2 linked regions of the Ramlibacter pinisoli genome follow. The protein of the gene in region 1 interacts with the protein of each later gene in a pairwise test. Links are inferred from orthologs where the notes say so. Each region holds a gene or a part of one and is shown in the gene's direction. Other genes may lie near its edges.

Region 1 (6,813 bases):
CCGCTTCACCCAGGACGAGCTGGCGCTCGTCGGTCGCCACGCCCACCACCGCGAACGGGCAGCGCTCGCGCTCGCAGAAGGCGCGGAACTGCTCGAGCGACGCCGGCGCGATGGCCAGCACGTAGCGCTCCTGGCTCTCGTTGCACCAGATCTCCTTGGGCGCCAGGCCGGTTTCCTCGAGCGGGATCTTGCGCAGGTCGAAGCGGGCACCGCGGCCGGCATCGTTGGTGAGCTCCGGGAAGGCGTTGGACAGGCCGCCGGCGCCCACGTCGTGGATCGCCAGGATGGGGTTGCCGGCTCCCAGCGACCAGCAGTGGTTGATGACCTCCTGCGCGCGACGCTCGATCTCGGGGTTGCCGCGCTGGACCGAGTCGAAGTCGAGCTCGGCCGCGTTGGCGCCCGTGGCCATGGAGCTGGCCGCGCCGCCGCCCATGCCGATGCGCATGCCGGGACCGCCCAGCTGCACTAGCAGGGTGCCGGCCGGGAACTGGATCTTGGAGGTGAGCCCGGCGTCGATGCTGCCCAGGCCGCCCGCGATCATGATGGGCTTGTGGTAGCCGCGCACCACGCCGTCGACGGTCTGCTCGTAGGCGCGGAAGTAGCCGCCCAGGGCCGGCCGGCCGAACTCGTTGTTGAAGGCGGCGCCGCCCAGCGGCCCCTCCGTCATGATCTGCAGCGGGCTGGCGATGTGGGCGGGCCGGCCGTTCGGACTGTCCCACAGGCGCGACACCGAGAAGCCGGTGAGGCCGGCCTTGGGCCGGGCGCCGCGGCCGGTGGCGCCCTCGTCGCGGATCTCGCCGCCGGCGCCGGTGGAGGCGCCCGGGAACGGCGAGATGGCGGTCGGGTGGTTGTGCGTCTCCACCTTCATCAGCACGTGGTGCAGCGCCTCGCGGCGCTGGTAGGCCGCCGGGGCGTCGCCGCGCGCCGGCAGGAAGGCCTCGACCGGCGAGCCCTCCATCACCGCGGCGTTGTCCGAATAGGCGATGACGGTGTGCTGGGGATGGGTCTTGTGGGTGTGCCGGATCATGCCGAACAGGCTGGCCGGCTGCTTCTGGCCGTCGATGGTGAAGTCGGCGTTGAAGATCTTGTGCCGGCAGTGCTCGCTGTTGGCCTGGGCGAACATCATCAGTTCGACGTCGGTGGGGTTGCGCCCCAGGCCGCGGAAAGCCGCCTCCAGGTAGTCGATCTCGTCGTCGGCGAGCGCCAGCCCAAACTGGGTGTTGGCCCGCTCCAGCGCCGCGCGGCCGCCGCCGAGCACGTCGACGGCTTCCATCGGCTGCGGGTCGAGCTCGGAGAACAGCCGGTGGGCACCGGCGAGGCCGTCCAGCACGCTTTCGGTCATGCGGTCGTGCAGCAGTCCGGCGATGGCCTCCCGCTGGGCCGCCGACAGCGCGGCCTTGCCGCCCAGCAGGCCGCCCTTGAGCTGGACGCGGTACTCGACGGCGCGCTCGACGCGCCGCACGGCCAGGCCGCAGTTGTGGGCGATGTCGCTCGCCTTGGAGGCCCAGGGCGAGACGGTGCCCAGGCGGGGCGTGACGACGAAGAGCTCGCCGGCCGTGTCGCCGTCGAACGGCTCGCCGTAGGTCAGCAGCGCGGCCAGGCGCTCGCGCTCGGCCTCCGACGGTGCATGGTCCCAGGCGGCGAAGTGCACGAAGCGGGCGGAGACACCGCTGACCTTCTCGTGGACGGCCTGCAGCGCGGGAAGCAATTGCTGGACGCGGAACGCGCTGAGGGCACGGCCGCCCTCGAACTCGGTGATGTGCGGGGTCACTGTGAAACCTGTGGTGGGAACCTGGAGCGCGGGCCGCTGACTGGGGCGCGCGCGGAAACCCGGGATTTTACCGGGCACGGTCGCGTCGGCTGCGCCGGCGCAGGGGGTCTGGGATAATCGGGTCCATGAGCATCACGTTGAAGGACGCCGACGGCATCCAGGGCATGCGCACCGCCGGCCGGCTGGCCGCCGAGGTGCTGGACTACCTCACGCCCCACATCAAGCCCGGCATCACCACGCGTGAGATCGACCGGCTCGCCGCCGAGTGCATGAAGAAGCAGGGTTCGGTCTCCGCCACGCTGGGCTACCAGCCGCCCGGCTACCCGCCCTACCCGGCCTCGCTGTGCACCTCGGTCAACCACGTGGTGTGCCACGGCATCCCGAACGACAAGCCGCTGAAGAAGGGCGACATCGTCAACGTCGACGTCACCGTCATCAAGGACGGTTGGTTCGGCGACACCAGCCGCATGTTCACGGTCGGCGAGGTGTCCATCGCGGCCAAGCGCCTGGTCAACCTGACCTACGACGCCATGTGGCACGGCATCATGCGCGTCAAGCCGGGCATCCGGCTGGGCGACATCGGCTTCGCCATCCAGCAGTTCGCCGAGAAGAACGGCTTCTCGGTGGTGCGCGAGTTCTGCGGCCACGGCATCGGGCGCAACTTCCACGAGGAGCCGCAGGTGCTGCACTACGGCAAGCCCGGCACGCTGGAAGAACTCAAGCCCGGCATGACCTTCACGATCGAGCCCATGATCAACGCCGGCCGCAAGGAAGTGAAGGAGTTCGGCAGCGACGGCTGGACCATCGTCACCAAGGACCATTCGCTGTCGGCCCAGTGGGAGCACACGGTGCTGGTCACCGAGACCGGCTACGAGGTGATGACCCTGTCGGCCGGCAGCCCGCCTCCGCCGCCCTTCGTCAACGCCTGAGCCGCGCCGGCGCGCGGCGACCCCCGACATGAGTGCCGACCCGGCTGCCATCGACACCCCGGCCGCCACGGCGGCCTCGGTCACCGTGCTGCGCGATCAGCTCAAGGCGCGCAAGGCCGCCGTCAACGCCTCGCTCCTGCGCCAGGGCAACCCCACCCGCTCCATCGGCGCCATCCTGCGCCGCCTCGCCCGCCACGTCGATGCCACGCTGCGCGAGCTGTGGCGGTCCGGCGATCTCCCGCCCGGCTTCGCCCTGGTGGCGGTGGGCGGCTACGGGCGCGGCGAGCTGTTCCCGCATTCCGACGTCGACGTCCTGCTGCTGATGCCCGATGGCACCCACGCCGACGGCGACGACGCGCTCAAGCAGCGCCTGGAAGGCTTCATCGGCCGCTGCTGGGACACCGGCCTGGAGATCGGCTCCAGCGTGCGCACTGTCGGCGACTGCGTCACCCAGGCCGCCGCCGACGTCACGGTGCAGACCTCGCTGCTCGAGTCGCGCCTGCTGGCCGGCGACCGCCGGCTGTTCGCCGACTTCCAGCAGCGCTTCCGCGCCACCCTGGACCCGCGCGCCTTCTTCATCGCCAAGACGCTGGAGATGCGCCAGCGGCACACCAAGTTCGAGAACACGCCGTACGCCCTGGAGCCCAACTGCAAGGAATCCCCCGGCGGCCTGCGCGACCTGCAGGTCATCCTGTGGGTGGCCAAGGCAGCCGGCCTCGGCCACAGCTGGGACGATCTGGCCGCCAGCGGGCTGGCGACGCCGCTGGAGGCGCAGCAGATCCAGCGCAACGAGGCCGTGCTCAGCCTCATCCGCGCCCGCCTGCATGCCATCGCGGGCCGCCGCGAGGACCGGCTGGTGTTCGACCTGCAGACGGCGGTGGCCGAGGCGTTCGGCTACCGCAACGAGACCAGCCCCGACGGCCGCCTGAAGCAGCGCGCCAGCGAGGCGCTGATGAAGCGCTTCTACTGGGCCGCCAAGGCGGTGGCGCAGCTCAACCAGATCCTGCTGCTGAACATCGAGGAGCGGCTCAACCCGAGCGGCCACCACGCCGAGCCGATCAACCCGCGCTTCCTGAACAAGGCCGGCATGCTGGAGGTGGCCAGCGACGACCTGTACCAGCGCGACCCGCACGCCATCCTCGAGACCTTCCTGCTGTACCAGACCACGGTGGGCATCGAGGGCCTGTCGGCGCGCACCCTGCGCGCGCTGTACAACGCCCGCGACGTGATGGACGGGCGGTTCCGCAACGACCCGGTGAACCACGCCACCTTCAAGGCGATGCTGCTGCAGCCCAACGGCATCACGCATGCGCTGCGCCTGATGAACCAGACATCGGTGCTGGGCCGCTACCTGTGGGTGTTCCGGCGCATCGTCGGCCAGATGCAGCACGACCTGTTCCACGTCTTCACGGTGGACCAGCACATCCTGATGGTGCTGCGCAACGTGCGCCGCTTCTTCATCGCCGAGCATGCGCACGAGTACCCGTTCTGCTCGCAGCTGGCGGCCGGCTTCGACAAGCCGTTCGTGCTGTACATCGCAGCCCTGTTCCACGACATCGCCAAGGGCCGCGGCGGCGACCATTCGGAGCTGGGCGCGCAGGAGGTGCGGCACTTCTGCCGCCAGCACGCCATCGACTCGGGCGACTGCAAGCTCGTCGAATTCCTGGTGCGCGAGCACCTCACCATGAGCCGCATCGCGCAGAAGGAAGACCTGGGCGACCCGGCCGTCATCGCCAGTTTCGCGGCCCGGGTGGGCAACGAGCGCTGGCTGTCGGCGCTGTACCTGCTGACGGTGGCGGACATCCGCGGCACCAGCCCCAAGGTCTGGAATGCCTGGAAGGGCAAGCTGCTGGAGGACCTGTACCGGGCGACGCTGCGGGCCCTGGGTGGCCACGCGCCGGACAACGCCGCCGAGATCGAGGCCCGCAAGCGCGATGCGCTGGTGCAGCTGCAGCTGTTCGCGCTGCCGTTCGAGGCCCACAAGAAGCTCTGGGACACGCTGGACGTGGGCTATTTCATGCGCCACGACGCCGGCGAGATTGCCTGGCACACCCGGCACGTCTCGCGCCACGTCGGCACCACGCGCGCCCTGGTGCGCGCGCGCCTGTCCCCGGTGGGCGAAGGCCTGCAGGTGCTGGTCTACACACCCGACCAGCCCGACCTGTTCGCCCGCATCTGCGGCTACTTCGACCAGGCCAGCTTCTCGATCCTGGATGCCCGCATCCACACGGCCCGCAACGGCTACGCGCTCGACACCTTCCAGGTGGTGACCGCCATGCTGCCGGAGCACTACCGCGAACTGATCAGCATGGTCGAGTCCGAGCTGGAAGGCACCATCGGCCGCGCCGGCCCGCTGCCCACGCCCAGCCGGGGCCGGGTGTCACGCCGGGTGCGCAGCTTCCCGGTCGCGCCGCGCGTGCAGCTCGCGCCCGACGAGAAGGCGCAGCGCTGGCTGCTGTCCATCTCCGCCAGCGACCACGCCGGTCTGCTCTATTCGGTGGCACGGGTGCTGGCGCGCCACCACATCAACCTGCAGCTCGCCAAGGTCACCACGCTGGGCGAGCGGGTCGAGGACACCTTCCTGGTGGACGGACCGGAGCTCCAGCAGAACCGTCGGCAGATCGAGATAGAGACTGAACTGCTTGAAGCCTTGGCGGCATAGGCGCCAAAGCTTCAAGCAGTTCCGCGACCCAGGCAGGGAACCCCCTCTCCCCATCCCTCTCCCCCGAGGGGAGAGGGAGCGGACGGCCAACTGGCAACCAACGCCTGTCAAGAATCGGGGCGGAGGTGCGGCCTACGCCGTGCATGTGACTCGATGCGCCGGGGTAGCCGGAGCCATGAAAAACGGCGCCGGGGGAGGCCGGCGCCGTGGAACCCAGGTTGGGGCCGCCACCGGCCCTTTCCCCGAGGGAGCTCAACTTCAATAGGCCCGGGCGGGCAGGAACGCGCGGGTGCCGCCGGTGGCCCGGTACTGGGACCAGGCGGTCAGGAAGACCATGGACACGAAGCCGGCCAGGATGAGGGCCGGGTAGGCCGCCAGGATCTCGCCCAGGGAGTACTTCCAGTTCAGCGGACGGCCGATCCCCAGCATCGCCGCGTAGAACCAGGACACGCCCGAGACGGCACCGACGAAGATCGCCAGCATGCGCTGGTTGAACGTCAGCCGCATCAGCGCACCGGCACGCTTGAGCATCGGCAGCACGGTGTGGTGCAGCACCACCCCGTTGATCGTGAGCAGGACGACGATCGCGATCTTGGACTGCAGCTTGGGGTTGTTCAGGATTTCGGCGCCCTTGGTCCAGACGTCCATGGCCACGAGGCCCGAGCCGGTCAGCCACAGCACCAGCAGCGCCCGGACCAGCGTCTGGTGCAGGCCGCCGAGGTGTTTCTCATCCAGCGTCGCTGCACCGCCCGTCAGCAACCGTTTGACCATGTCGAGGTCGCTCATGAACACCAGACCGATGGCTACGCAACACGCGACCAGGTGCAGGTAGACCACGCCCATCCTTGCCAATTCCATATTCATCCAGGGACCCCTTCATCATTGGTTGGAATGCCCGTCCTCCGTGGACGGCGGGCCTGCACATCGCAGCGCCTGGGGTGCACTGTGGCGAAGCTCTGCAATTCAATCTGATGGGATTTGCAACTCGCTGTAGAGCTTCCGATGGACAGTTGGAGCGTTCTCCCTGTGCACTCTGCACATTTGCACCACGACGGGGACAGCTTCCAGTTACACAGTGGGGTAAATGCCCCGGCTGTCGGGGCGTCGAAAGAGGTCGCTGGCAGGCCTCAGTCGTCTTCGGCCGCGTCGATGTCGGGAAACAGCACGTCCGTGTAGCCGAAGCGGGAGAAGTCCCGCACCCGCATCGGGTAGAGCTTGCCCATCAGATGGTCACACTCGTGCTGCACCACGCGCGCATGGAAGCCGCTCACCGTGCGGTCGATCGGATCGCCGAAGGGGTCGAAGCCGGTGTACCGGATCGTTTTCCAGCGCGGCACGACCCCACGCAGGCCGGGCACCGACAGGCAGCCTTCCCAGCCCTCCTCCTCTTCCTCGCCGACCGGGGTCACCACAGGATTGAGCAGCACGGTGCGCGGCACGGCCGGCGCGTC
Region 2 (5,535 bases), on another replicon or contig:
GCTCATGGCCAGCGCGCCGCGCACCGGCCGCAATTCGCCGGACAGCGAGAGCTCGCCGGCGAACTCGAAGCCGTCGAGGGCCGCGCCGTCGAGCTGGCCGCTGGCGGCCAGGATGCCGAGCGCGATCGGCAGGTCGAACCGGCCCGAGTCCTTGGGCAGGTCGGCCGGCGCCAGGTTGACGGTGATGCGGCGGTCGTGCGGGAAGTCCAGGCCGCAGGTCAGCAGGGCGGAGCGCACCCGCTCGCGCGCCTCCTTGACCTCGACATCGGCCAGCCCGACCAGCGTGAAGCTGGGCAGGCCGCAGGCCAGATGCACCTCGACCGTGACTTGCGCGGCCTCGAGCCCCAGCAGTGCGCGGCTGCGCACCAAAGACAAGCTCATGCCAGGTCCCTCCCTGTTTGGGTGCGTGGCTGTCCGTGGTGCACGCCAGGAAAAACAAGAACGCACTCGGACGGTGCAAAACGGCTGGTTGAGCCGTCTCCGAGGCCCTGCAACGGCTCGCGGCACGGCCCGGCCGACAGTCGCGCCATCCCTTGTGACATTTGGCACGCGTCCTGCTTAGAGGGTCGCCAGCAACCTTTTTTTACCAAGACGGAGCGAGAACCCCATGAATTTCAAAACCACCGTGCTGCTGTCCTCATTGGTGCTGTCGGGCGCCGCCTTCGCCCAGACGAAGGCGCCCGAGCCCGACTGGACGGTCACGGGCAACGTGACGCTGGCATCCGACTACCGGTTCCGCGGCTTCACCCAGACCAACTACGGCCCGGCGCTGCAGGGCGGGTTCGACATCGCCCACAAGTCCGGCTTCTATGTCGGCAACTGGAACTCCAACGTCAAGGACACGCTGTACAACGGCGCCAGCCTCGAGATGGACTTCTACGGCGGCTACAAGGGCGAGTTCAGCGGCGTGGGCTACGACCTCGGCGCGATCTACTACTACTACCCGAAGAGCGGCAAGGACACCGCCGCCACCACCGGCCTGGGGACCAAGATCGACAACAAGGAGATCTACGCCGGCCTGTCCTACGGCCCCTTCTCCGGCAAGCTGTACTACGCGATCGACGACTACTTCCAGCTCGCCACGGTGACCGGCGAGATCGGCGGCACCGCGCTGTCGTCGACCAAGGGCACCACCTACCTCGACCTGTCGTACAGCCAGGACTTCAGCGGCTTCATCGTCGGCGCCCACTACGGCCTGCTGACCCTGAAGAACAACGGCCAGTTCACGCTGACCAGCGACGTCGGCGGCGCCAGCCTGCCCAAGAGCGTCGGCGACTACAAGCTGAGCGTGGGCAAGGACTTCAGCGGCTACATGTTCACCGCTGCCGTCGTCGGCACGTCCCACAAGGGCTATGCCGGCACCGACCTGAGCGCGACCAAGGCCGCCGGCAAGACCGGGCTGGTGCTGTCGGTCGGCAAGACTTTCTGACCCTGCCTTCCGAGGCCCTGGAGCAAGCATGAAACTCGTCACCGCCATCATCAAGCCCTTCAAGCTGGACGAAGTGCGCGAAGCCCTGTCCGGCATCGGTGTGCAGGGCATCACCGTGACCGAAGTCAAGGGCTTCGGCCGCCAGAAGGGGCACACCGAGCTGTACCGCGGCGCCGAATACGTCGTCGACTTCCTGCCCAAGGTGAAGATCGAAGCCGCGGTCGCCGACGACCTCGTCGAGCGCGTCATCGAGGCGGTCGAGGCCGCCGCCCGCACCGGCAAGATCGGTGACGGGAAGATCTTCGTCTACGACCTCGAGCAGGTCGTCCGCATCCGCACCGGCGAGACCGGCAAGGACGCTCTCTAAGCAGTCAACTGAGGAAAAGACAACCATGAGAAAGCTACTCGCTTCCCTCGCCCTCGGGCTGGGTCTCCTCGGCGGCAGCGTGGCGGCCCTGGCGCAGACCCCTGCCGCGCCGGCCGCCGCGGCCGCTCCCGCCGCCGATGCGAGCGCTCCCGCTGCAGGCACGGCGGCTGCGCCGGCCGCGGCCGCTGCCGCCGCGGCACCCGCCGCAGCCGCGGCGTCGGCGCCGGTCCCCAACAAGGGTGACACCGCCTGGATGACCGTGGCCACCGCCCTGGTCATCTTCATGACCATCCCCGGCCTGGCCCTGTTCTACGGCGGCCTGGTGCGCAGCAAGAACATGCTGTCGGTGCTGATGCAGGTGTTCGTCGTCACCGCGCTGATCTACGTGCTGTGGGCCCTGTACGGCTACAGCGTGGCGTTCACCGGTGGCAGTCCGTTCATGGGCGGCTTCAGCAAGGTGTTCCTGGCCGGCATCACGCCCGACTCGGTGGGCGCGACCTTCAGCAAGGGCGTGGTCATCCCCGAGCTTACGTTCGTCGCCTTCCAGGCCACCTTCGCCGCCATCACCTGCGCGCTGATCGTCGGCTCCTTCGCCGAGCGCATCAAGTTCTCGGCCGTGCTGCTGTTCTGCGTCATCTGGTTCACGTTCAGCTACCTGCCGATCGCCCACATGGTCTGGTACTGGGACGGCCCGGACGCCATCACCGACGCCAAGACGCTCGACACCGTGACGGCCGCGGCCGGCTGGCTGTGGGCCAAGGGCGCGCTCGACTTCGCGGGCGGCACCGTGGTGCACATCAACGCCGGTGTCGCCGGCCTGGTGGGCGCCTACGTGATCGGCAAGCGCGTGGGCTACGGCAAGGAAGCCCTGGCGCCGCACAGCCTGACCCTCACCATGGTCGGCGCCGCGATGCTGTGGGTGGGCTGGTTCGGCTTCAACGCCGGCTCCAACCTGGAAGCCAACGGCGTCGCCGCCCTGGCCTTCGTCAACACGCTGCTGGCCACCGCCGCCGCCACCCTGTCGTGGATCTCGGGCGAGGCACTGTCCAAGGGCAAGGCCTCGATGCTGGGCGCCGCCTCCGGCGCCGTCGCCGGCCTGGTGGCCATCACCCCGGCCTGCGGCTTCGTCGGCCCGATGGGCTCGATCGTGATCGGCCTGCTGGCCGGCCTGGTCTGCCTGTGGGGCGTCAACGGCCTCAAGCGCCTGCTGGGCGCCGACGACTCGCTGGACGTGTTCGGCGTGCACGGCGTGGGCGGCATCCTGGGCGCGCTGATGACCGGCGTGTTCGCCTCGCCGTCCCTGGGCGGCATGGGCGTGTACGACTACGTGGCCAACAAGGTCAACCCCGACTACTCGATTGGCGGCCAGGTCTGGATCCAGCTGCAGGGCGTGCTGACCACCATCGTCTGGTCGGCGGTGGTGGCCTTCGTCGCCTACAAGATCGTCGACCTGGTGGTCGGCCTGCGGGTCACCGAGGAAGAAGAGCGCGAAGGCCTCGACATCTCCTCGCACGGCGAATCCGCCTACAACCGTTGATCGGGCTGCCGCGGCGGCAGCGCCGAGGCAGGCTTGTCAAGCAAGAGTCTCCTTTGGATGTTCGGCCCGCTTCGGCGGGCCTTTTTTTTGGGCGCCACTCGCAAAACGCTGCGCGTTTCGCGAGTGGCTCTACAAACAGTTGACCCTGGACCGGCGGAGCCGGATCAGGGTCAAAGGGTGTTCGCGCTGCAATGCATTCCGCGCGAACGGCTCGCCGGCTACGCCGGCCTGGCTGAATCCAGCGCTTATTCCAGGACGTTGAAGGTCAGGGTGACGGAGGTGGGCGTGCGCTCGATGCGGACGTCCTCGGCGTCGGCCATGGCGTCGATCTCTTCCCAGCGCAGGGCGCGGTAGGGCGGATCGCCGGCCGGCGGGACGTCGGCCTGGCTGGGGCGCAGCTCGATCGTGAGGCGGGCCGCGTACTCGTCGGCGGTGGCGCTGAGCACCAGGTCGGCGGGCGCCTTGGCCGCGTCGGTGAGGGCGAGCAGGCTGCCGGCCAGCAGCATGCGCACCGCCGTGCGGCCCACCGGCTGCGGCAGCGCCTGCACCTCGCTGCGCAGGGCAAAGCCGCGAAAGCTCAGGTTGCTGCGCAGCAGCTCCAGGCATTCTTTCGCGGCGGCGTCCACGGACAGCGTGGCGGCCGGGTCGGGCGCCAGCCAGGTGATCACGTCCAGGCAGGCGTCGACGGCGGCGCGCGAATAGGTGTTGACCTTGTGCACGCCGTCGTGCAACTGGGCCAGGTCGGGCTCGGGCTGGCGCAGCCGGCGCGCCATCACCTCGGTGACCATGCCGATCGGCTGCAGGTGCATGACCAGCTGGTGGCGCATGCCGGCGGCCAGGCGGCGCAGCAGCGCATAGCGGGCCGATTCGACCCGCAGCAGGCGGGCTTCGGGAGGGCTGGAGGCAGTCATCGGTGGTCCATGGTAGCGACTCGTCGCCCGCGGCGGGACTCATCGGCAGACGCTGCGGGCAGAATCGCCGCTCACTTCGACGGAGCACGTGATGGAGCGCTGGCAGCCCGTGGTGGACGCCGCCGACCAGCTCGGCGAGTCGCCGTTCTGGCACCCGCACGAGCGGCGGCTGTACTGGATCGACATCCCCGGCCGCCGGCTGCGGCGGGTCGACCCGGCCGATGGCCGCGTGGACAGCTGGCCGGTGCCGCAGGATCCCGGCTGCATCGCGCCGGCGCGCAGCGGCGGGCTGGTGGTCGCGCTGCGTGATGGCATCTACCGCGCGCGCCGCTGGGGCGGCGACCTCGAGCTGCTGCAGCCGGCGCCCTACGACGCGGCCACCACGCGCTTCAACGACGGCAAGGCCGACCCGCGCGGCCGCTTCTGGGCCGGCACGCTGTTCGAGCCCAAGCATGCGGCACGCGCCGAGCTGTTCAGCCTGGAGGCCGGCGCGGCCCTGGCGCGGCTGGCCGGCGAGGCCACCACCGGCAACGGGCTGGCCTGGTCGCCGGCCGCCGACACCGTCTACTGGGCCGACACCCAGGCCCATGCCGTGCGCGCCTGGGACTGGGACGCGGCCGGCAACCGGCTGGCGCGCCCGCGCCTGTTCCACCAGTTCGCGCCCAAGCCGGCCGGCTGGCAGCCCGGCCAGCCGGGCTATGGCGGCCGTCCCGACGGCGCGGCGGTCGACCGCGACGGCAACTACTGGTGCGCGCTCTACGAGGGCGGCCGGCTGGTGCAGCTGTCGCCGGCCGGCACGCTGCTGCAGGAGCTGGCGACGCCGATGCCCTGCCCCACCATGCCGTGCTTCGGCGGCGACGACCTGCGCACGCTCTACCTCACCAGCGCCGGCAACCGGCCGGCGGCCGAACGGGCGCACTACCCGCTGTCCGGCCGGGTGGTGGCGACCCGGGTCGCGGTGCCGGGGCTGGCCGTCAATTTCTTCAGCGACTGACGGCAAAAAACTTCAGGGGCTGGCCGCCTGGCCGGCTCGGCGGCGGCGCTTACCATCGGGCGCATGGAAGCCGCCCTCACTGCCTGCATCGAGCGCATCCGTGCGGCGGCCGCGGCCGGCACGCCGCTGCGCCTGCGTGGCGGCGGCAGCAAGGATTTCTACGGCGACCGCCTGGAGGGCGAGCTGCTCGACACCCGCGGGCTGGCCGGCATCCGCAGCTACGAGCCGAGCGAGCTGGTGGTCACGGTGGGGGCCGGCACGCCGCTGGCCGAGCTCGAAGCCGTGCTGGCCGGGCGC

What was found.
Region 2: the proteins of GON04_RS14740 (region 1) and glnK interact in binary tests that used the Escherichia coli proteins (3 or more experiments, as listed by UniProt). The link is inferred for Ramlibacter pinisoli from one-to-one orthologs.

The regions. Positions count from the first base shown.
Region 1 is NZ_WSEL01000009.1:46,736-53,548, reverse strand. What follows is about bases 2,401-5,562. They hold GON04_RS14740 ([protein-PII] uridylyltransferase), read left to right. Parts: upstream 2,401-2,728; coding sequence 2,729-5,362; downstream 5,363-5,562. Other genes in these bases: map (type I methionyl aminopeptidase), read left to right, coding at 2,401-2,700. In the rest of the region: purL (phosphoribosylformylglycinamidine synthase), read right to left, coding at 1-1,771; more of map, read left to right, coding at 1,897-2,400; GON04_RS14735 (hypothetical protein), read right to left, coding at 5,621-6,226; def (peptide deformylase), read right to left, coding at 6,490-6,813.
Region 2 is NZ_WSEL01000002.1:173,846-179,380, forward strand. The notes cover bases 324-3,126. They hold glnK (P-II family nitrogen regulator), read left to right. Parts: upstream 324-1,457; coding sequence 1,458-1,796; downstream 1,797-3,126. Other genes in these bases: GON04_RS00870 (YifB family Mg chelatase-like AAA ATPase), read right to left, coding at 324-381; GON04_RS00875 (TorF family putative porin), read left to right, coding at 608-1,429; GON04_RS00885 (ammonium transporter), read left to right, coding at 1,822-3,126. In the rest of the region: more of GON04_RS00870, read right to left, coding at 1-323; more of GON04_RS00885, read left to right, coding at 3,127-3,333; GON04_RS00890 (hypothetical protein), read right to left, coding at 3,579-4,244; GON04_RS00895 (SMP-30/gluconolactonase/LRE family protein), read left to right, coding at 4,336-5,238; glycolate oxidase subunit GlcE, read left to right, coding at 5,302-5,535. UniProt on the Escherichia coli protein: Involved in the regulation of nitrogen metabolism. Regulates the activity of its targets by protein-protein interaction in response to the nitrogen status of the cell.